Regions from separate parts of the Sphaerisporangium sp. NPDC005288 genome, predicted to be linked through region 2. Evidence: riboswitches for the same ligand, from Rfam matches in the RefSeq annotation. Region 2 holds a riboswitch; the other holds the start of a gene.
The links. A riboswitch is a leader RNA that binds a small molecule or an ion and turns the genes downstream of it on or off. The one in region 2 is predicted to bind cobalamin.
Positions count from the first base shown of each region.

Region 1 (10,231 bases), on a different contig from region 2:
GAGGTGCGCCTGCCGGTTCCCCGCGTCTCCAGGGCGCGGTCCCGCCCGCGGGAGCGGCGGGAGGCGAGGGCGCGCAGGAGGGGCAGGGTGGCCACGCCCTGGCGCAGGTCGGCGTTCGACGGCTTGCCGGCCCGCGCCGTCGGCTCGGACAGGTCGAGCAGGTCGTCGGAGAGCTGGAACGCGATGCCCAGCGCCTCCCCGTAGGCTTCCAGCGCGCCGGCCGCCTGGTCGGTCGCCCCGGACGCGCGCGCCCCGAGTCCTGCCGCGAGCGCGAACAGGGCGGCCGTCTTGTCGGCGATCACGCTCATGTAGTACCGCTCCGGGTCGTCGCCGCGACCGGCCCCGACCGTCTCGCGGAGCTGGCCGGTGACCAGCCGGGTCAGCATGCGGGCCTGCGCCTCCAGGGCGGCGGCGCCGAGCGGCGCGGCGAGTTCGCCCGCCTTGGCCACCAGGTAGTCACCGGCCAGGATGGCCACGCGGTTGCCCCACCGTGCGTTGACGCTGGGCGCGCCGCGGCGGACCGGAGCCTCGTCCATGACGTCGTCGTGGTACAGCGAGGCCACGTGCATGAGTTCCACGGCCGCCGCGGCGCGCACCACGTGGGGGTGGGCGGGGTCGCCGAACCGCGCGGCCAGCAGGACGACGGTCGGGCGCAGGCGCTTGCCGCCGGCGTTCAGCAGGTGCGTGGCCACGGTGGTGAGGAAGGGATCGCGCGGGTTACGCAGCGTGGAGCGCAGCAGCTCGTCGACGCCGGCGAGCGACCGGCGCGTCCACGCGGCGAGCGCGTCGTCGGAGATCACCGGCACGGCCGCTCAGCCCTTCCGCCCGCAGGAGCGGCACGCCGTCCGCCGCCGCAGATAGTAGCCGTAGGTGGCGACCGCCAGTGCGACGCCCCACAACGGCCACAGCGCGTGCGTCATCACCAGGACCACGCTGTAGCCGGTGATGTGCCACATCGCGGGCGAGGTGACGATGCCCAGCCCCGCCGCGAACGCCACGGGGGAGACGTAGGCCGCCGGTATCACGGCGAGCAGGACCGGGACGCGGCGCCCGGCGATCCCGGGCATCCAGCGCGGGAAGACCTCGCCCCAGCGCTGGACGAGCCCGAGGGTGAGCACCGCCCCGACGACCGCGAAGGTCGCCAGGCCCGCGCCCGCCCACACGCCGCCGCTCTCGTGCAGGCCGCGCAGCATCGCCGGGTCGATGCCGAGAGGGATGCCCGCCAGCCAGGCGAGGCGGCTGACCGAGTAGAGCAGCGGGATCACGACGGCGGCGGCGGTGGCGAGGCGCGCCCAGGCGGCGGTGCGCGCGCGGGCGGCGGCGGGCACGTCGCCGTCGCGGCCGCACCGGCCGCAGGCGCCCCGGCCGCGGCGCTGCCACGACAGGACGGCGGCGCCCACGAGGAATCCGCCGGCCAGGGACCATGCCTGGTTCAGCAGCGACCAGTCGAACACGGTGGAGTAGTCGATGCCCTTGGGCCAGCCGAAGGGCGCGCCGAGGATCAGCATGGGGGCGTATCCGGTGAGGGCGAGCAGGTCGGCGCCGGGGACCAGGACCATCAGGGAGAGGGCGGCGGCGTAGCCGAAGGTCAGCAGCGCCGCGCGCGGCAGCCCGCGCGGGCGCACGGCGTGGCGCCCGGCCATGGCGAGCACCGCGACCGAGGTCGCGAGCAGGACGCCGGCGAAGACGGGTGCGGCGACCTCGGCGGAGACCCCGCGCAGGACGGGCGCGGCTCTTGCCGAAGACGGGCCCTCGAACGGGTACCCCCTCCCCGTCATCGTCCAGGACAGCGCCACGAAGCCGTAGACGGCGGCCCACGCCGCGGCGGCGTACCCGGTCCACCCGCCCGCGACCGCTCCGCCGCGCGGCGCCGCCCCCGGCGCCGCCCCCGGGGCCGCGCCCGCACGGCCGGACGGCAGGCCCGCCCTGTCGCCGGATGCGGTCGCGTGGCGGGACCGGACGTCCGTCGCCTCCTCGGAGGCGTCCGTGCGCCTGGACGGGGCGCCTGCGGTGTCCTTCGGCGTGGACGCGTGGCGGAGCGGGGCGCCGACCGGCGTCGTGGACGTGTGCGCGGGGCCGGGTGGGTTTCTCGGCGGGTCCGCGGGGGTGCTGGGCGGGGTGGTCGGTGCGGGGGACACGGTCGCTCCCTTGGGGGACGTGGGTGGGGTGCGCGGACTCGCGCGTTCCCACGTTCCATCGGGCCGCCGGGCCGCCGACTCCCCCCGGGACGGGAACCTCGTCCCCCGTACGGGGGATCGTGACGATCCGGGCGCCGGCGCGGAGTCCAGAGGGGTTCGCAGCGGACGGCCCGCCGGGGGAGGCGGGCGTGTGTGTGGAGCTGGAAATGGGCATTTAGTTCAATAACGGGGGAAAGGGCGTGAAGTATGCGTCGTCGGCAGGTGCTCGCGCTCGGTGCCGGGCTCGTGGCGCTGGCGGCGGGATGCGCCGAACCCTCCGGTCCGCGCAGGCTCGGGTCCGCGACCCTGCCCGTCGTGGTACCAGGCCCGTCCGGCGGCGAAGCCGATCGCGTCGCGCGAGCGCTCAAAACGGTCGCGGAACGCGACGCCCTGGTGCGGGAGCTCCAGGTGGTGAACAGGCCCCAGTACACCGCGCTGAGCGAGTTCGGCCGGGCGCGGCGCCCGGGGCAGGTGCTGCTGGCCGACCCCGAGCTGGTCGGCACGGTCGGCGCGGCGCGGCAGGCGACCGCGTTCGCGGGAACCACGCCGCTGGCCCGGCTGTGCGGCGAGTGGGAGGCCCTGGTGGTGCCGGGCGGCTCCCGCCTCGCGACCTTCGGCGCCTTCGCCGACCTCGTGCGCCGCGACCCGGGCGGGCTCGCGCTGGGCGGCCGGGCCGAGGGCGGGGTGGACCACGTGCTGTTCGGCATGCTGGCGCAGAGCCTCGGCGTGGACGCGCGCCTGCTGCGCTACGTCGCCTACCCCACCAGCCGCGAGGCGGTCACCGCCCTGGCCAAGGGTGAGGTGGGCGCGGTCCTGGCCGGCCAGAACGGCGTGCGCGCCGCCCTGAAGGCCGGTGAACTGCGCGCGCTCGCCGTCTCCTCGCCCGACCGCCTCCCCGGCGTGGAGGCGCCGACGCTGCTGGAGTGCGACACGCACGTGGACTGCGCGAACTGGCGCGGGCTGGTCGGGCCGGGCGTCCTGTCCGAGGCCGACCGGGCCGCGCTGACCGGGATGTGCCACGACGTCGCCGGCTCTCCGCGCTGGAGGGAGGTGTGCGCCCGCAACGGCTGGGCGCCGCTGTACCTGGACGGGGAGGACTTCCGGCAGTGGCTCCGTGTCGAGTCCGCCCGCCTCGGCCGCGCCCTCGGCGAACTCGGCCTGCGCGTCTGAGGCGCCGCATCGCACCAAGGGAGCGGGGCCGTGCCGAGGCGGCCGGGGCATCGCCCGCGCCCGCTTGAGTGGGGTCGCGTACACAACCTGTGGGGGTGCTTGCGCTCGGGGCCACTAGATGTAGGATCCTGATCGTCGCTGGTTCGCCCCCCGGGGCGACGTGAGAGGGAACCCGGTGAGATTCCGGGGCTGCCCCGCAGCGGTGAGCGGGAACGAAAGCCGTCATATGAGCACTGGGCCGCGATAGTCGGCGGCCTGGGAAGCGACGGCCGGTAGGCATGTGCCAGGCGCCCGCGAGCCCGAAAACCTGCCGGTGACGCTGGAGTCGTCCAGGCCTCGAGGGTGGGCCGCGTGACGGGGTCGTCCGGCGTGCCCGCAGGGTGCCGCTCACCGGACGTGCGCCGCCGCGTGCCCTCGTACGGGGATTCGAGCGCACGAGGAGAGAGCACGTGACCGTGACACGCGATTTGCCGCCGTCCCACTCGCGGGAGGACGACGGTGGCGGAGGCGGGCGGCGGGCCGCGGACCGGCGCCTGGCCATCGAGGAGGCGGCCGCGCGGGTCATCGCCGACCCGGCCAACTCCCGGGTCGCGGCGCGCCTGCTGGCCGAGGAGATCGCCGAGGAGACCGCCGCGCACGGCGTGCGGTCGTTCTCGCAGTCGGTCGCCGCCACGCACGAGGCCGGCCTGGTGCAGGACGCCCTCGCGAAGTTCGTGCGGGACAACGCCGCCGAGCTGGACGCCCTCGTCGACCCCGAGGGGGACGCCCGGTTCGAGTACTTCGGGCTGCGCACCGTCTACGACCGCTACCTGCTGCGCCACCCGGTCACCCGCGGCGTCCTGGAGGCGCCGCAGCACTTCTTCCTGCGCGTGGCGTGCGGCCTGGCCGACGGCGTCGCCGAGGCGGGCGAGCTGTACCGGCTGATCTCGACGCTGTCGTACCTGCCCAGCTCGCCGACGCTGTTCAACTCCGGCGCCCGGCGCCCGCAGCTGTCGTCGTGCTTCCTGCTCGACTCCCCGCGCGACGAGCTGGAGGCCATCTACGAGCGGTACGGACAGGTGGCGCGGCTGTCGAAGTACGCCGGCGGCATCGGCATCTCCTGGACCCGCGTCCGGTCGCGCGGCTCGCTGATCCGGGGCACGAACGGGCACTCCAACGGCATCGTGCCGTGGCTGCGGACGCTGGACGCCAGCGTCGCGGCGGTCAACCAGGGCGGCCGGCGCAAGGGCGCGGCCTGCGTCTACCTGGAGCCGTGGCACGCCGACGTCGAGGAGTTCCTCGAACTGCGCGACAACACCGGCGAGGACGCCCGCCGCACCCACAACCTCAACCTGGCCAACTGGATCCCCGACGAGTTCATGCGCCGCGTCGAGGCCGACGGCACCTGGTCGCTGTTCGACCCCAAGGACGTCCCCGAGCTGGTCGACCTGTGGGGCGAGGAGTTCGACCGCGCCTACCGGGCGGCCGAGGCCGCCGGCCGGCACGTCCGTCAGCTGCCGGCCCGCACGCTGTACGGCCGCATGATGCGCACGCTCGCCCAGACGGGCAACGGCTGGATGACCTTCAAGGACGCCGCCAACCGGGCCTCCAACCAGACCGCGCGCCCGCAGAACGTCATCCACCTGTCCAACCTGTGCACCGAGATCCTGGAGGTCACCAGCGACGCCGAGACCGCCGTGTGCAACCTCGGCTCGGTCAACCTGGCCGCCCACCTGGTGGACGGCGAGGTCGACTGGGCGCGGCTGCGGGCGACGGTGGCGACGGCGGTGCGCTTCCTGGACAGGTCCATCGACCGGGGGTTCTACCCGACGCCCGAGGCGGAGGCGGCCAACCGCCGCTGGCGCCCGATCGGCCTCGGCGTGATGGGCCTGGCCGATGTGTTCTTCGCGGCCCGCCTGCCGTTCGACTCGCCCGAGGCGCTGGCGCTGTCCACGCGGATCGCCGAGGAGATGGCCCTGGCCGCCTACGGCGCCTCGGCCGCCCTGGCCGCCGCGCACGGCGCGCACCCCTCCTACGCCGACACCCGCGCCGCCGGTGGAGTGCTGCACCTGGACCATTTCCCGCAGGCGACCCCGGCCCACCCGCAGGAGTGGGAGGCGCTGCGCGCGAGGATCGCCGAGACGGGCCTGCGCAACTCGCTGCTGCTGGCCGTGGCGCCCACGGCGACGATCGCCTCGATCGCGGGCTGCTACGAGTGCGTCGAGCCGCAGGTGTCCAACGTGTTCAAACGCGAGACGCTGTCGGGCGAGTTCCTGCAGGTCAACCGCTATCTGGTGCGCGACCTGCGGCAGCGCGGGCTGTGGACGCCCGAGATGAGGGACGCCGTCAAGCGCGCCGACGGGTCGGTGCAGGAGATCGCGCAGATCCCCGAGGACCTCAGGCGGCTGTACCGCACGGCCTGGGAGCTGCCGCAGAAGGCGCTGATCGACCTCGCCGCCGCGCGCCAGCCGTACATCGACCAGTCGCAGTCGCTGAACCTGTTCATGGCCGCTCCCACCATCGGCAAGCTCTCCTCGATGTACGCCTACGCCTGGCGGGCCGGGCTGAAGACGACCTACTACCTGCGCTCGCGCCCGGCCACCCGGATCGCGCAGGCCACCGTCGCCGCCCAGGCGCCCGCCGCGGCCCCGGGCCCCGGCGCGCCGGCGTTCCCACCCGCTTCCCTACCCGCGTCCGGGCCCGTTCAGGCGCTCGACCAGGACGCCGTCGCCTGCTCCCTTGAGAACCCCGAGATCTGCGAGGCCTGCCAGTGATGCTGCTCGACCCCGGCATGGACCTGACCCTGCGCCCGATGCGCTACCCCGAGTTCTACGAGCGCTACCGGACCGCCATCCGCAACACCTGGACGGTCGAGGAGGTGGACCTGCAGTCCGACCTGGCCGACCTGGCCGAGCTGAGCGCGGGCGAGCGTCATCTGATCAACCGGCTGGTGGCGTTCTTCGCCACCGGCGACTCGATCGTGGCCAACAACCTGGTGCTCAACCTGTACCAGCACCTCAACGCGCCCGAGGCCCGGCTCTACCTGTCGCGGCAGCTGTTCGAGGAGGCCGTGCACGTCCAGTTCTACCTGACGCTGCTGGACACCTACCTGCCCGACCACGACGAGCGGGCCAAGGCGTTCGCCGCCGTCGAGCACATCCCCTCCATCCGCGACAAGGCCGAGTTCTGCTTCCGCTGGATCGACTCGATCAACGCGCTCCAGCGCCTGTCGACCCGGGGGGACCGGCGGGCGTTCCTGCTCAACCTCATCTGCTTCGCCGCCTGCATCGAGGGGCTGTTCTTCTACGGCGCCTTCGCCTACGTGTACTGGCTGCGCTCGCGGGGCCTGCTCGGCGGGCTGGCCACCGGGACCAACTGGGTGTTCCGCGACGAGTCCATGCACATGGAGTTCGCCTTCTCGGTGGTCGACACGGTGCGCGCGGAGGAGCCGGACCTGTTCGACGACGAGCTCGGCGCCCAGGTGACCCGGATGATCGAGGAGGCGGTGGCCGCCGAGCTGGCCTTCGCCCGCGACCTGTGCGGCGATGGCCTGGCGGGGATGAGCGCGGAGCGGATGCGCGAGTACCTGGAGTACGTCGCCGACCGCCGGCTGGCGCGGCTCGGCCTGCCGGAGCGGTACGGGACGGCCAATCCGTTCGCGTTCATGGAGTTCCAGGACGTGCAGGAGCTGGCCAACTTCTTCGAGCGCAGGGTGTCGGCCTACCAGGTGGCGGTGGAGGGCACCGTGAGCCTGGACGAGGTGTTCTGACCGCTCCCGGAGCGCCGTGTCACCGTGCGGCGGGACCTCGTGTGAGGTTTATCACCCCGTTGCGGGTGGTTTCCGGATCAAAGTCTGGTTAAGGATCGCCGGAGCCGGTCCGGGCCCTGGTGAAAGCCGAGGGCGCCGGGCCGGTCCGCCGGCGCCCGGCCGGTGCGACAGTGGGGAAACCGGAGAAGGGGATGCCGCCCGTGTCATCGGCAGTGAACTGGATCGTCCTGGTCGTCGTCGTCCTGGCAGCGCTCGTCGCCGTCGAGCTGCTGCGCCGCGTGCTGCGGTCGCGCAGGGTCAACGGCCGCTTCTCCCTGGCCGGGCCGGTCGTCGAGCGGTGCACGTGGCCGGGCTTCGCCACCGCCGCCGTGGTCGCCTTCAACACGGTCTACGCGCCGGGGATGTCCGGCAGGTCGTTCGAGTTCGCGGTGCAGCAGACCGTCACCGTCCTGCTGATCGCCTGCGTGGCCTGGCTGGTCATCCAGGCCGCCTACGCGGTGACCGACGTGGTGCTGGCCAGGCTCAACGGCGTCGAGGGCATCGGCAACCGCAGGGCCCGCCGCATCCGCACGCAGATCACCCTGGTCCGCCGGGTGGCGGCCGCGGTCATCATCGTCGTCTCCGCCGGGGCGATGCTGTTCAGCTTCCCCGCCGTCCGCGCGCTCGGCGCCGGTCTGCTGGCCTCGGCGGGCATCGCCGGCGTGGTGGCCGGCATCGCCGCCCAGTCCACGCTCAGCAACCTGATCGCCGGGCTGCAGCTCGCCTTCAGCGACGCCATCAGGCTCGACGACGCCGTGGTCGTGGACGGAGAGTGGGGCCGCATCGAGGAGCTGACCCTGACCTACGTCGTCGTGCGGCTGTGGGACGAGCGCCGGCTGATCCTGCCGGTGTCCTACTTCACCTCCACGCCGTTCGAGAACTGGACCCGCTACGAGAGCCGCGTCGTCGGGCACGTCATGTTCTACGTCGACTGGACGGTGCCCGTCGACGAGCTGCGGGCCGAGCTGTACCGGTGCCTGCGCGAGCACCCGCTGTGGGACCAGAAGGACTGGACCCTACAGGTGACCGACGTCCAGGCCAACGGCCTGGTGGAACTGCGCGCGCTCATGAGCGCCTCCGACGCGCCGAGCGTGTGGGACCTCAAGTGCGACGTCCGCGAGCACCTGGTCGCCTACATCCGCGAGAACCATCCCCAGGCGATGCCGCGCCTGCGCGTCGAGGACGCCCCCGCCGCCGGCCCGGCGCCCCGGAAGGCGGGGACGTCCATGCGGCCCGGCGTCCCCGGACAGGCCGTCCAGGACGGTCGCGAGCCCCGGTCAGGGATTGGACGGGCGTAGGACGCGGGTGCCGCCGGCGATCAGCGCCGTGGCGAGGATCCACCCCGAGGCGATCAGGATGTTGGCCAGCCACTGCGTCCAGCCCACCGGCTCCCAGGCGCCGCGCAGCTCGAAGACGCTCACCGGCACCAGCAGGTCCAGGGTGTAGGGGAAGGGGTGGAACACCCGCCGCTCGTCCAGGCCGACCTGGGAGGGCGGATGGGTGGCGAAGACCGCGGTGCCGGCGGCCAGCAGGACGGCGAACCACACCCCGGCCAGCCACGGCCGGTACCCGTACCCGACGATCAGGTCCAGCAGCAGCCCGGCCAGGCGCCCGGTGGGGCCGATGGTCGAGCGGCGCGCCCGCTGCTTGGCCAGCAGCACCCGGCGCGCCTCCTGCTCGTGGCCGATCCTGCGGTACCAGGCGGCCAGGTGCTCGTACGGCTGCGGCCGGTAGCCGCCCGGGTCACGGCTCACCCAGGACAGCCGGTCGGCCAGCCGGGCCTCGCCGCGCAGCGACTCGTAGGCGAACCCGTTCAGGTGCACGTGGCCGGGATAGGCCCCGGGATGGTCGAGCAGGACGCCCACGCGCGAGTATCCGAGGTTGACCCCGCCCTCCATCGAGGCCGGCGTCAGGATCAGCTCGTCGACCTGCATGTGGCTCAGGTGCAGCGCGCGGCCCTGCGCGCTCACCACGGACTGGTCGAACGACAGCACCCCGGTGACCCGGGCGCCGCGCAGCCGCACGGTGCCCTCGGCGGTGAAGCCCGCGCTGAACTCCACGCTGCTGGCCTGCATGTGGTCGGCGTAGACGGCGTGGCCGCCGGTCCCCTTGATCACGGCGCGCTGGAGGTACAGGCCGCTGTTGAACTTGGCGCCGATGAGCCGCAGGCCGCCGACGGTGCGGATGTCGCGGCAGAAGGCGCCGCCCTCCACGGTCAGCCCGCCGGCCCACAGCGCCCAGTGGTTCTGGTCCCAGCCCCGCTCCCGCTTCTCGGCGTCGCTGAACGGCCGGCGGACGTCCTCCAGGTAGCTCTCGGAGGGCCGGTGGCTCTGCGGGCCGCTCTGGTCGAGGTCGGGGGCCATCAGGCGGGCCCGCGCCAGCCGGAGCTGGCCGGTGACGTGGGCGTTGTCCAGCCGAACCCCGGCGTGGACGGTGCAGGAGTCCAGCTCCAGCAGGCCGTCCACCGTGCAGCGGGCGGCGCGGATGCGGTGGATGTCGCAGCCGCGGAAGCGCATGCCCTTGGTGGTGGCGTCGGTCAGGGACACCGTGCCGGACAGGTGGCAGTTCAGCAGGTGGAGCTTGCTGGTGAGCGTCGCGTCCGACAGGTTGAGCATCCCGGTGATGCGCGCCCCGGCGAGCCGCAGCCCGGCCACCTGGCCGGGCTTGGCGGGACGGGCGCCGAGCATCAGGGCGGTCACCAGCTCGGCCCGCACGGTGCGCTCGGGCCCCCAGGCGCCACCACCGGCCGGGTCGTCGCGGGCGGGGTCACCGGTGCGCAGATCGACCCATGCCCCGGAGGGATACGCCTCCCACACCTGGCGTTCCGCCGCCGTCAGCCGCCAGAACGGACGTGATCTCACCACCCGGGGACTGTAGCGCGGCCGGACGCCCGAATCGCACCGGATCTGGCAGATCGTCCGGGACCTGGCGGCGGAGAGGTGGCAGGAAACGGCCACGGGCGTGCAGCTTGCTGCCGCCGAATCGTCTGGTCCGGGGGGCTTGAATGCCGGAGAGTTGTTCGTGCAAGGACAAAACGAAAACACTCCGGAAAAGAGTAAATGAAATGACCTCAACCGCTTTCTCCGCCGCCGCCGCC
Region 1 is NZ_JBEXGT010000011.1:84,334-94,564, reverse strand. Features, by position in the region: gene ABZU32_RS13090 (polyprenyl synthetase family protein) at 1-806, opposite strand, end outside; gene ABZU32_RS13085 (hypothetical protein) at 813-2,138, opposite strand; gene ABZU32_RS13080 (tripartite tricarboxylate transporter substrate-binding protein) at 2,385-3,347, shown strand; cobalamin riboswitch at 3,470-3,677, shown strand; gene ABZU32_RS13075 (ribonucleoside-diphosphate reductase subunit alpha) at 3,797-6,100, shown strand; gene ABZU32_RS13070 (ribonucleotide-diphosphate reductase subunit beta) at 6,100-7,095, shown strand; gene ABZU32_RS13065 (mechanosensitive ion channel domain-containing protein) at 7,296-8,432, shown strand; gene ABZU32_RS13060 (pentapeptide repeat-containing protein) at 8,412-9,998, opposite strand; gene ABZU32_RS13055 (hypothetical protein) at 10,199-10,231, shown strand, end outside.
Region 1: it holds a riboswitch for cobalamin, as region 2 does, so the genes downstream of both, ABZU32_RS13075 (ribonucleoside-diphosphate reductase subunit alpha) here and ABZU32_RS10440 (CbtB domain-containing protein) in region 2, are expected to answer to the same signal.

Region 2 (10,231 bases):
GCCGCCGCGCGGCGGAGCAGGTCGTCGAGTTCGGCCTCGTCCAGGCCGGGAGCGTCGAACGGGTCGCGCCGGCGGCGGTGCGGCAGGGCGAGCCGCGCGGCCTGCCGGATGTCCTGCTCGGTGACCCGGGTGTCCCCCCGCCAGGCCGCGTGCGCCACGGCGGCGTGGGCGGTGATCAGGTCGGCGCGCATCCCGTCCACTTCCAGGCCGGCGCAGACGGTGGCGATCCTCCGCAGGGCGGCATCGGTGAGCGTGACCCGCCCCAGGCGGTCGCGGGCCTCGGCGACCCGAGCGGCGAGCGCCCGCTCCGCCTCCCGCCATCGTGCGGCGAAGCCCTCGGGGTCCTCCTCGTACGCCAGCCGCCGGCGCACCACCTCGGCCCGCTCGGCCGGGTCCCGGGAGGCCACGACCTCGACGGTCAGTCCGAACCGGTCGAGAAGCTGGGGACGCAGTTCCCCCTCCTCCGGGTTCATGGTGCCGACGAGGATGAACCGGGCCGCGTGCCGGACCGACACGGTGTCGCGCTCGACGTAGCAGGTGCCGAGCGCCGCGGCGTCCAGCAGCAGGTCCACGAGGTGGTCGTGCAGCAGGTTGACCTCGTCGACGTACAGGACGCCCCGGTGCGCCGTCGCGAGCAGGCCCGGGTCGAAGGCCTTCACCCCTTCGGTCAGCGCGCGTTCGAGGTCCAGCGATCCGACGAGCCGGTCCTCGGAGGCCCCGACCGGCAGCTCCGCGAGCCGGGCGGCCCGCACGAGCGCGCCCGGCCCTTCGGCGTCCGGCGTCCCTTCGTCGTCGCGCCGCCCGTTGTCGTCGCGCCGCCCGTTGTCGCGCGGCCCTTCGTCGTCGTGCCGCCCGTCGTCGCGCTGCCCTTCGGTGTCATGCACTCCTTCTGTGTCGTGCGGCCGGTCGCTGTCGTGCGGCCCGTCGGGGCAGCCGGGGTCAGGCGCGGCCGGGTCGCAGGAGAAGCGGCATCCCGCGACGACCGCGACCGGGGGCAGCAGCGCCGCCAGGGCCCGCACGATCGTGGACTTGGCCGTCCCCTTCTCCCCGCGGACGAGCACGCCGCCCGTGCGCGGGGACACCGCGTTGAGGATCAGGGCCAGCTTGAGGTCCTCGTGCCCCACGACCGCGGTGAACGGGTAGTGGAGGAGTCCCTCGGCCGTCATGGGCCGGTCCGGCATGTGTCGGTGTCCTTTCGGCGGCGCGCCCCAGCGGGCCGCCGGCTCGGGTCGGCGCTTGTCGTTCTCGTCGGCTACAGCGCGGGCGCGCGACGCGGAGCGAGCATCCGGTCGGCGAGCAGGCCGAACGCGAGCCCGAGGCCGCTCCACAGGACGGCCTGGATGCCGACGGACGCCAGCCGGAACCTCCACAGCAACACGGCGGGGAAGTCAGCGGGCACCTCCTCGACCCCGGGCATCAGCAGTCCGGCGGCGGTGACCGCGGCCAGGAAGGCGACCACGGCCAGCACCGTCGCGTCGCCGTTCCCGAAGCGAGGGGCCAGCCTCCGGCCCAGCGACACCGCCGCGACCGCGAGGAGCACGGCGATCAGGACGAACACGAAGTACAGCGCGGTACGCCGCCCGATGGTGGCGGGATCGCCGACGGCCGGCGGGTTCGCCGGGTACTTCAGGAACGGGACCAGCTCGACCGCGACGAATCCGGCCGCGGCCAGCAGACCGGCCGTGACCCTGGGCGTGAACGCCCCGAGCCGTCCGTAGGCGAAGGCGAACACGAGCGCGAAGACGCCTCCCACGGCCAGGCCGTAGACGCCGACCGCCGTGGCCAGGCCCACGGTCGACTGGACGGCCCGGCTGAACGGTTCTCCGTGGTCGGTGTCCCCGGCCGCATCGGCGTGCGCGTGCGGAGCGAGGTCCGGCGCGGGGAGGGCTCCGGCGGCCGGCGCGAGCGCGTGGCCGGCCTGACCCGCGTGGGCGTGCCCCTCCAGGGCGACCGCGGCCCCCACCTGGGGCTCGCCGAAGATCCAGGCGAACACCAGGGCGAGGGCGGCGGCGACGAGGCCCGCGAGCATGCCGCGGACCAGCAGGTTCTTCACCATGCCGTTGCCGGTTCCCGTGTCAGTGGCAGGGGAAGCCGAGCAGGTGACGACCGTCGTGCACGAACTCGTGGACGGTGTTGCCGGAGATCAGGGAGGTGGCCCCCTGCTCCGCGCCGACGAAGTACAGCAGGGCGAGGGCGAGCACTCCGGCGAAGACGGCCCACGGCAGCAACTCCCGGACGGGAATGCGAACGGGGATGCTCAGCGGAGCGGACGGGGAATGCGGAACGGCCTGAGCCATTTGTCGTGCCTCCTCGGGATCACGCGTCCCATGCGGGGTGGCGGTGACGACGGAGGGTCTGACTCCCGGCCCGGAGGGACCGGTCACAGTGGCGCGGCCGTGCCAGAGTCTCGCTGGCTTCCCCACACCGTCAACAATGTCGGTTGGACGCTACGCGTGAACCATGGTCCCGTCAATGGGGCGAAGAGTGACAATCGCCCCTCTTATGCCACAGAGAGGATGCAGTGTCAGCCCGACTTATCCTGATTTGTCATGGTTTCACGGACTCGCTCCAGCGAGCCGCGTTCCCCCTCGACGACGAGGAACTCAACGCCCGCGGACGACAGGAAGTGACCCGCGCCGTCCCCCTCCTCACCCAGACCGGCACCCTCCCCGTCCCGAGCGACGCCGCCGGGATCGCCCCGGGTACGACCCCCGGGACCGTCCCGGACACGACCGCCGGAGCCGCCCCGGGCACAGCCACGAAGGTCACCTCTGATACGGCCCCAGGGGCGACCGCCGAGAGGCTTTCGGGCGCGACCACCGAGAGCAGTTCGGGCACGACCACTGAGGCCGTCCCGGGCACGACCGCTCCTCTGCGCGGCCCTGCGGCACGCCGGCGGGACGTCGTGCTGTGCGGCCCGGCGGTGCGGTGCCTCCAGACGGCGGCCGGGCTCGGCCTGACCGCCGTGGTCGACCACGGGCTGCGCGACCGAAACGCCGGCCGGTGGGCGGGGCGGACGCTGGCCGAGATCCAGGCCCGGGAGCCCGAGGAACTGGTGGCCTGGCTGACCGACCCCGCCGCCGCCCCGCACGACGGGGAATCGGTGCTCGCCCTGATCGAGCGGGTCGCCGCCTGGCTGCGCACGGCGCACGGCGAGGGCGGTGGCGGTGGCGGTGGCGGTGATGGCGGCGGCGGGAGGATCATCGCGGTCACCCATCCGGACGTGATCAGGGCCGCCCTCGTGCACGTGCTCGGCGCGCCCCCGGAGACGTTCTGGCGCATCGACGCCGAGCCGCTCACCAGCGTCCGCCTCACCTCCCACGCCGGCCGCTGGCGCCTCCGCCTCCCCCGCCCGGCCTGACAGACCGCACCACCCCACCCCCCGAACGGCCGCCTCAGCCACCCCGCGATCCGTGGAAATCCCCGGCGCCGCGCGGACTCAGGCGTCGAAGTCGACGGTGACGTCGGGCGACAGGGGGATGGACTGGCAGGTCAGCACGTAGCCTGCCGCCACCTCGGCGGGTTCGAGGGCGAAGTTGCGGCGCATCTCCACCGTCCCGTCGGTCACCTTGGCGCGGCAGGTGCCGCACACGCCTCCCTTGCAGGCGAACGGCAGGTCGGGCCGGACGCGCTGCGCCCCCTCCAGCACGGTGAGGCCCGGCGGCAGCGGCATGGACGTGGCCCGGCCGTCCAGGACGACCGTCACCTTGGCGACCGCCTCCTCGGAGACCCCCGCGACCCGGCGGGCCGGCGGTGGCGGCGGCTCGTCCACGTAGAACAGCTCGTGGTGGACGCGCTCCGGAGCGACGCCCAGCTCGGCGAGCACCGCCTTGGCGTCCTTGACCAGCCCGTACGGGCCGCAGAGCCACCAGTGGGCGACGGCCGGAACGTCGGTCAGGGCGGGGAGCAGCAGGCGGAGCTTCGGACGGTCCAGGCGGCCGGTGAACAGCTCGGGCTCTCTGGGCTCCCTGGACAGGACGTGCACGACCTGGACGCGGGCGGGCGCGGAGTCCTTCAGATCGGCCAGTTCCTCCCCGAACATCACCGTTCGCGTCGTGCGGTTCCCGTAGAACAGCGTCACCGACGACCCGGGCACCGTCAGCACGGACGACGCGATCGACAGCACGGGGGTGATCCCGGAACCGGCGGCGACGAACACGTGGTCCGCCGGTCGGGACAGGTCGGCGGTGAAGCCCCCGGTGGGCGGCAGCGCCTCCACCTGTTCCCCCGGCCTCAGGCGGCGCACCAGCCGGGTGGAGAACAGCCCGTCGGGGATCTCCCTGACCCCTATGCGCAGCGGGCCGCCCGCCGGCGCGCAGATGGAGTACGAACGGCGCTCCTCGCGGCCGTCCACGAACGCGCGCAGCGTGAGCGACTGGCCGGGGAGGAAGGCGAACTCCTCCGCCAGCTCGCCGGGCACGTCGAAGGTGATCGCGGCGGCGTCCTCGCACAAGCGATCCACCCGTGCCACCCGCAAAGCGGCGAACCGCCCCCTGCGCCGCCGCCCGCGGTCTCCGGCCGCTCCGGTGCCGGGCATGTCACAGCTCCTTGACGTGCTCGAAGGGCTCACGGCACGCGCGGCACCGCCACAGATCCTTGCAGGCGGTGGACCCGAACCGGGACACCTCCTCGGTGTCGCCGGACCCGCAGCGCGGGCAGCCGACGCGCCGCCGGACCGGGCCGAGGGTCAGCGGCACCGGTCCCCTCCGGCGCGCAGGGGCCTGACCGGGCGGCGCGACGCCCGCGTCGGCGAGCCTGCGCCTGCCCTCCTCGGTGATCCAATCGGTGGTCCAGGCCGGGGCGAGGACGGTACGCACCTCGACATCGGCGTATCCGGCGGCGCGCAGAGCGGCGGACAGGTCGGCCCTGATGGCGGCCATCGCCGGGCAGCCGCTGTAGGTCGGGGTGACGGTGACGACGACGCTTCCGTCACCGGTCTCCTCCACGCCGCGCAGGATGCCGAGGTCGTCCAGAGTGAGCATGGGCAGCTCCGGGTCCAGAACGGCCCGCGCGACCTCCCACGCGCTCGACACTCCCCGTCCCGGCGCTCCTGACCTGGCTCGCGGGCTCACCATGTCGCCCCCTGGTGGGCGCGGGCGACGCTCTGCAGTTCGTCGAGCAGGCGGGACAGGGCCGGAGTGTGATCTCCGTCGCGCCCCCGCCCGGGCCCGGAACCTGCGACCGTGGTGGAGGGCCGGGTGAGGGTGGCGGCCGTGAGGACCTGGCCGATGACGTCGTCGAACTCCTCGCGGAGGGTGGCGGGGTCGACGCCGGCGCCCGCCCGCGCGAGCCGCGCCTCGACCTCGTGCGGGACGAACAGCTCCGCCACGTCCGGCCACACGGCCGCGAGCCCCTCGGTGACGCGCTCGCGGGAGTACGGCGTGCCGTCGCCGAGCCTGACCACCCAGCCGGCGGCGTAGTCGCGGTGGTAGGCGACCTCCTTCACGCCCTTGGCGGCGACCGCGGCCAGCACCGGGTCGCGAGAGCTCGCGAGCCGGTCGAGCAACGCCAGCCGCCAGGTCGCGAAGACCAGCAGCCGGGCCATCTCCTGCCCGAAGTCGCCGTTCTCCGCCTCGGCGAGCCGGACGTTGCGGAACTCCTCCGGGCCGCGCAGGAAGGCCATCGCGTCCTCGTCGCGTCCGGAGCCGTCGGCGGCGCCCGCGCGGGACAGCAGCAGGCGGGCCTGCCCGAGGAGGTCCAGCGCGATGTTGGCCAGCGCCACCTCCTCCTCCAGCTCGGGGGCGTGCGTGCACCACTCCTGGAGCCGGTGCGACATGACCAGCGCGTCGTCGCCGAGCATCAGGCAGTAGGCCGACAGGTCGCCGGCGTCCACACCGCCGGGCAGCCGGGTGTCCACACCGGCCAGCGGGTCCGTGAACCCGGTCCCGTACGCCCAGCGGGGGTCGTCCGCGTCGTTGATCGCCTCATAGGCGTCGGCCAGAGACGGCTCCCGAGGATCGCCCGGAAACGGCTCGTGAACACCGGCCGACGACGGAGCGCGGACGTCCGCCGACGACGGGACGCGCACATCGGACGCGGACGGGACGCGGACGTCGGGCGCGGAGGGTTCACGAGGGTCCGGCGTGGCGGATCCACGAGGGTCCGGCGTGGCGGAGGCTTCGGAGGACATCGTGGCCTCACATGTGCGGGACGTCGTCGGGCAGGGTGTAGAAGGTCGGATGCCGGTAGACCTTGTCGCCGCTCGGCGCGAAGAACGGGTCCTTCTCGTCGGGGCTGGTGGCGGCGATGTGGTCGGACCGGACGACCCAGATGCTCACGCCCTCGTTGCGGCGGGTGTAGAGGTCGCGGGCGTGGCGCAGCGCCGTCTCGTCGTCGGCGGCGTGCAGCGAGCCGACGTGGACGTGGTTGAGCCCTCGCTTGCTGCGCACGAACACCTCGTACAGCGGCCAGTCGCTCATGCCCTCGCCTCCGCCCCCGCGGCCGTCCCGGCGTCCGCGCTCGTCGCTCCGGCGTCCGCGCTGGTCGTCCCGACGTCCACGGCCGTCGCCCCGGCGTCCGCGCTCGTCGTCCCGGCGTCCGGGGCGGTGCGGCGTGCGGTCTTGCGGGCGTGGGCGACGGCGGCCTGGCGGACCCAGGCGCCGTCCTCGTGCGCGGAGCGGCGTACGGCGACGCGCCGCGCGTTGCAGGGCCCGTCGCCGCTGATCACCCGCTTGAGCTCCGACCAGTCGACCGGACCGAAGTCGTGGTGGCCGCGCTCGGGGTTCCACCGCAGCTCGGGGTCGGGCAGGGTGACGCCGAGCACCTCGGCCTGGGGCACGGTCATGTCGACGAACCTCTGGCGCAGCTCGTCGTTGGTGTGCCGCTTGATCTTCCAGGCCATGGACCGCGCGGTGTTGGGCGAGGCGTCGTCGGGCGGGCCGAACATCATCAGGGACGGCCACCACCAGCGGTTCACCGCGTCCTGCACCATGTCGCGCTGGGCGGGGGTGCCCTTCATCATGGTGAGCAGCAGCTCGTACCCCTGCCTCTGGTGGAACGACTCCTCCTTGCAGATGCGGATCATCGCCCGCGCGTAGGGGCCGTACGAGCTGCGGCACAGCGGCACCTGGTTGCAGATGGCCGCGCCGTCGACCAGCCAGCCGATCACCCCGACGTCGGCGTAGCCCAGCGTCGGGTAGTTGAAGATCGAGGAGTACTTCTGCCGCCCCTCGATGAGCATCGCGGTCAGCTCGGAGCGGTCGGCGCCGAGCGTCTCGGCGGCGGAGTACAGGTAGAGCCCGTGCCCGGCCTCGTCCTGCACCTTGGCGAGCAGGATGGCCTTGCGCCGCAGCGTCGGCGCGCGGGTGATCCACTCGCCCTCGGGCTGCATGCCGATGATCTCCGAGTGGGCGTGCTGGGCGATCTGCCGGACCATCGTCGCGCGGTAGCCGTCGGGCATCCAGTCGCGCGGCTCGACGCGCCGGTCCTGCTCGATCGTCCGGTCGAAATGCCGTTGGAGGTCAGCCATCCGCCGTCACCCCTTTACCGAACATTCGGTCAGTTATCAGTCTCGCTCAGCGGCCCGTCCCGCGCAAGGCCGCGCCTCCGGACGGGCACGGCCGCGCCGGCCGCCGGTCAGCCCTCGCGCCGGGCGACCAGCGTGAGCACGTCGTACTTGGCCACCGACGAGCCGTCCTGCTTGGTCACATCGGCGTCCCAGCGCACCTCGCCGTACCCGGCGCCCTCGCGCGGGTCGATCTGCTTGGCGGTCAGCGTCACCGTCAGCTCGTCGCCGGGGTACACCGGGGTGAGGAAACGCAGGTTCTCCAGCCCGTAGTTGGCCAGCACCGGCCCGGGGTCGGGGTCGACGAACAGCCCCGCGGCCAGCGAGACGATCAGGTACCCGTGGGCGACCCTGCCGTCGAAGAACGGGTTGGCCCTGGCGGCCTCCTCGTCCATGTGAGCGTAGAAGGTGTCGCCGGTGAACGCGGCGAAGTGGTCGATGTCGGCCAGGTCCACGCGGCGCGGCCCCGCGACGACCGTGTCCCCGGGCCTGAGCTCCTCCAGGTGCTTGCGGAACGGGTGGACGCCGGTCACCGCGCGCTCGCCGCCGGGCACCCAGCGGCCGGTGATCGCGCCGAGCATGGACGGGCTCGCCTGGACGGCGGTGCGGTTCATGTGGTGCAGCACCCCGCGGACGCCGCCCATCTCCTCGCCGCCGCCGGCCCGCCCGGGGCCGCCGTGGACCAGCACCGGCAGCGGCGACCCGTGCCCGGTGGACTCCTTGGCCGCCTCGGCGTCCAGCACGAGCAGGCGTCCGTGCCAGGGAGCCGTGCCGAGCACCACCTCGCGGGCGAAGTCGCGGTCGCCGGTCACCACCGAGCCGACCAGGCTGCCCTGGCCCCGCGCGGCCAGCTCGACGGCCCGCGCGGCCGAGGTGTAGGGCATGAGCGTGCTGACCGGTCCGAACGCCTCCACCTCGTGGGGCTCGGGGCGGTCGGCGTCGTCCACGCGCAGGAGCAGCGGCGAGACGAACGCCCCGCGCTCGGCGTCCGCGCCGACGACCTCCACCCGCTCGGGATCGCCGTACACCACCGAGCCGGCGGGGATCAGGGCCTTGAGCGCGCGGCGCACCTCGTCGCGCTGGCCGAGGCCCGCGAGGGCGCCCATGCGCACCGACGGGTCGGCCGGGTGACCCACCGTGACCTTCGCCAGCCGGGCGGCGGCGGCCTCGGCCACCGCGTCCATCAGCCCGGCCGGGACGAACGCGCGCCGGATGGCCGTGCACTTCTGCCCGGCCTTGACGGTCATCTCGGTCACGAGCTGCTCGACGAACAGGTCGAACTCGGCGCCTCCGGGCGCGGCGTCCGGACCGAGGATCGAGCAGTTCAGCGAGTCGGCCTCGGCGTTGAAGCGCACAGAACGGGCGGCGACCACCGGGTGGGTGCGCAGTTTCTGGGCGGTTGAGGCCGAGCCGGTGAAGGCGACCACGTCCTGCTCGGTGAGGTGCTCGAACAGGTCGCCCGCGCTGCCGCACACCAGTTGCAGCGCGCCTTCGGGCAGGATGCCGGAGGCGATGATCAGCTCCACCAGCCGCGCGGTGACGTAGGCGGTCTGCCCGGCCGGCTTGACCAGCGACGGCATGCCGGCCACGAAGGCGGGCGCGAGCTTCTCCAGCGGGCCCCAGACGGGGAAGTTGAAGGCGTTGATCTGCACGGCCACCCCGCGCAGGGGCGTGTAGACGTGCTGTCCCACGAACGAGCCGCCCTTGCTCAGCGGCTCCACGCCGCCGTCCAGGTGGACGGTGGCGTTGGGCAGCTCGCGGCGGCCCTTGCTGGAGTAGGAGAACAGCGCGCCGATGCCGCCGTCCACGTCGAAGCGAGAGTCGTTCAGCGTCGCGCCGGTGCGCAGCGACAGCGCGTACAGCTCCTCCCGATGTTCGCGCAGGTGGGAGGCCAGCGCCTTGAGCAGCGCGGCGCGCTGATGGAAGGTCAGCTCGCGCAGGGCGGGTCCGCCCGTGCGGCGCCCGTACTCCAGCGCGGCGCGGAAGTCGACGCCCGCCGAGGAGATGGTGGCGACCTCCTCCCCGGTGACCGCGTCGTGCAGCGGGGCCCCCTCGTCGCGCGGGACGTGCCAGGAACCGGTGACATAGCTGCTGAGCGGGGCCATAGCCGACCTCCCCATCGAGGAACACCATGCGGGCCGTTCGCCAGGATGGTAACCCCGCGCCGGCCGGGCGCGGGGAGCCGCGAGGCACGGCCGCCCTCTGCCTCCTACCCACTCCCCGAGCCTCGCGACACCCCTCGCGGCATGGGGGCCGAGGCGGGCCTTCTGCGATACTTCCCCCGATGACCACCGCCCACGTCGCGCCGTCCTACGGGGGCCGTCGATGACCACCACCCGCGCCACGCGATCACACCGGGACCGTCGATGACCACCACCCGCGTCGCGCCACCCCACCGGGACCCTCGATGACCACCATCCGCGTCGCGCCGTCCCACCGGGACCGTCGGTGACCACCGCCCCGGTCACCCCGCCCCGCCGGGGACGTCCCGGATACGACCTGGAGTCGCTGCTGGCCGTCGCGGTCAAGGTGTTCAACGAGCGCGGCTACGAGGCCACCAGCATGGAGGACCTGTCCCGCAGGCTCGGCATCACCAAGTCGGCGATCTACCACCACGTGTCGGGCAAGGACGAGCTGCTCCGCCTGGCCGTCGACCGCGCCCTCGACGGGCTGTCGGAGGCCGCGCGGGAGACCGCCACCCTGGAGGGCCGCGCGATCGACCGGCTG
Region 2 is NZ_JBEXGT010000008.1:73,189-83,419, reverse strand. Features, by position in the region: gene ABZU32_RS10450 (VWA domain-containing protein) at 1-1,181, opposite strand, end outside; gene ABZU32_RS10445 (CbtA family protein) at 1,253-2,056, opposite strand; gene ABZU32_RS10440 (CbtB domain-containing protein) at 2,076-2,297, opposite strand; cobalamin riboswitch at 2,331-2,478, opposite strand; gene ABZU32_RS10435 (histidine phosphatase family protein) at 2,522-3,361, shown strand; gene paaE (1,2-phenylacetyl-CoA epoxidase subunit PaaE) at 3,440-4,537, opposite strand; gene paaD (1,2-phenylacetyl-CoA epoxidase subunit PaaD) at 4,539-5,075, opposite strand; gene paaC (1,2-phenylacetyl-CoA epoxidase subunit PaaC) at 5,069-5,941, opposite strand; gene paaB (1,2-phenylacetyl-CoA epoxidase subunit PaaB) at 6,138-6,419, opposite strand; gene paaA (1,2-phenylacetyl-CoA epoxidase subunit PaaA) at 6,416-7,468, opposite strand; gene paaZ (phenylacetic acid degradation bifunctional protein PaaZ) at 7,576-9,609, opposite strand; gene ABZU32_RS10400 (TetR/AcrR family transcriptional regulator) at 9,953-10,231, shown strand, end outside.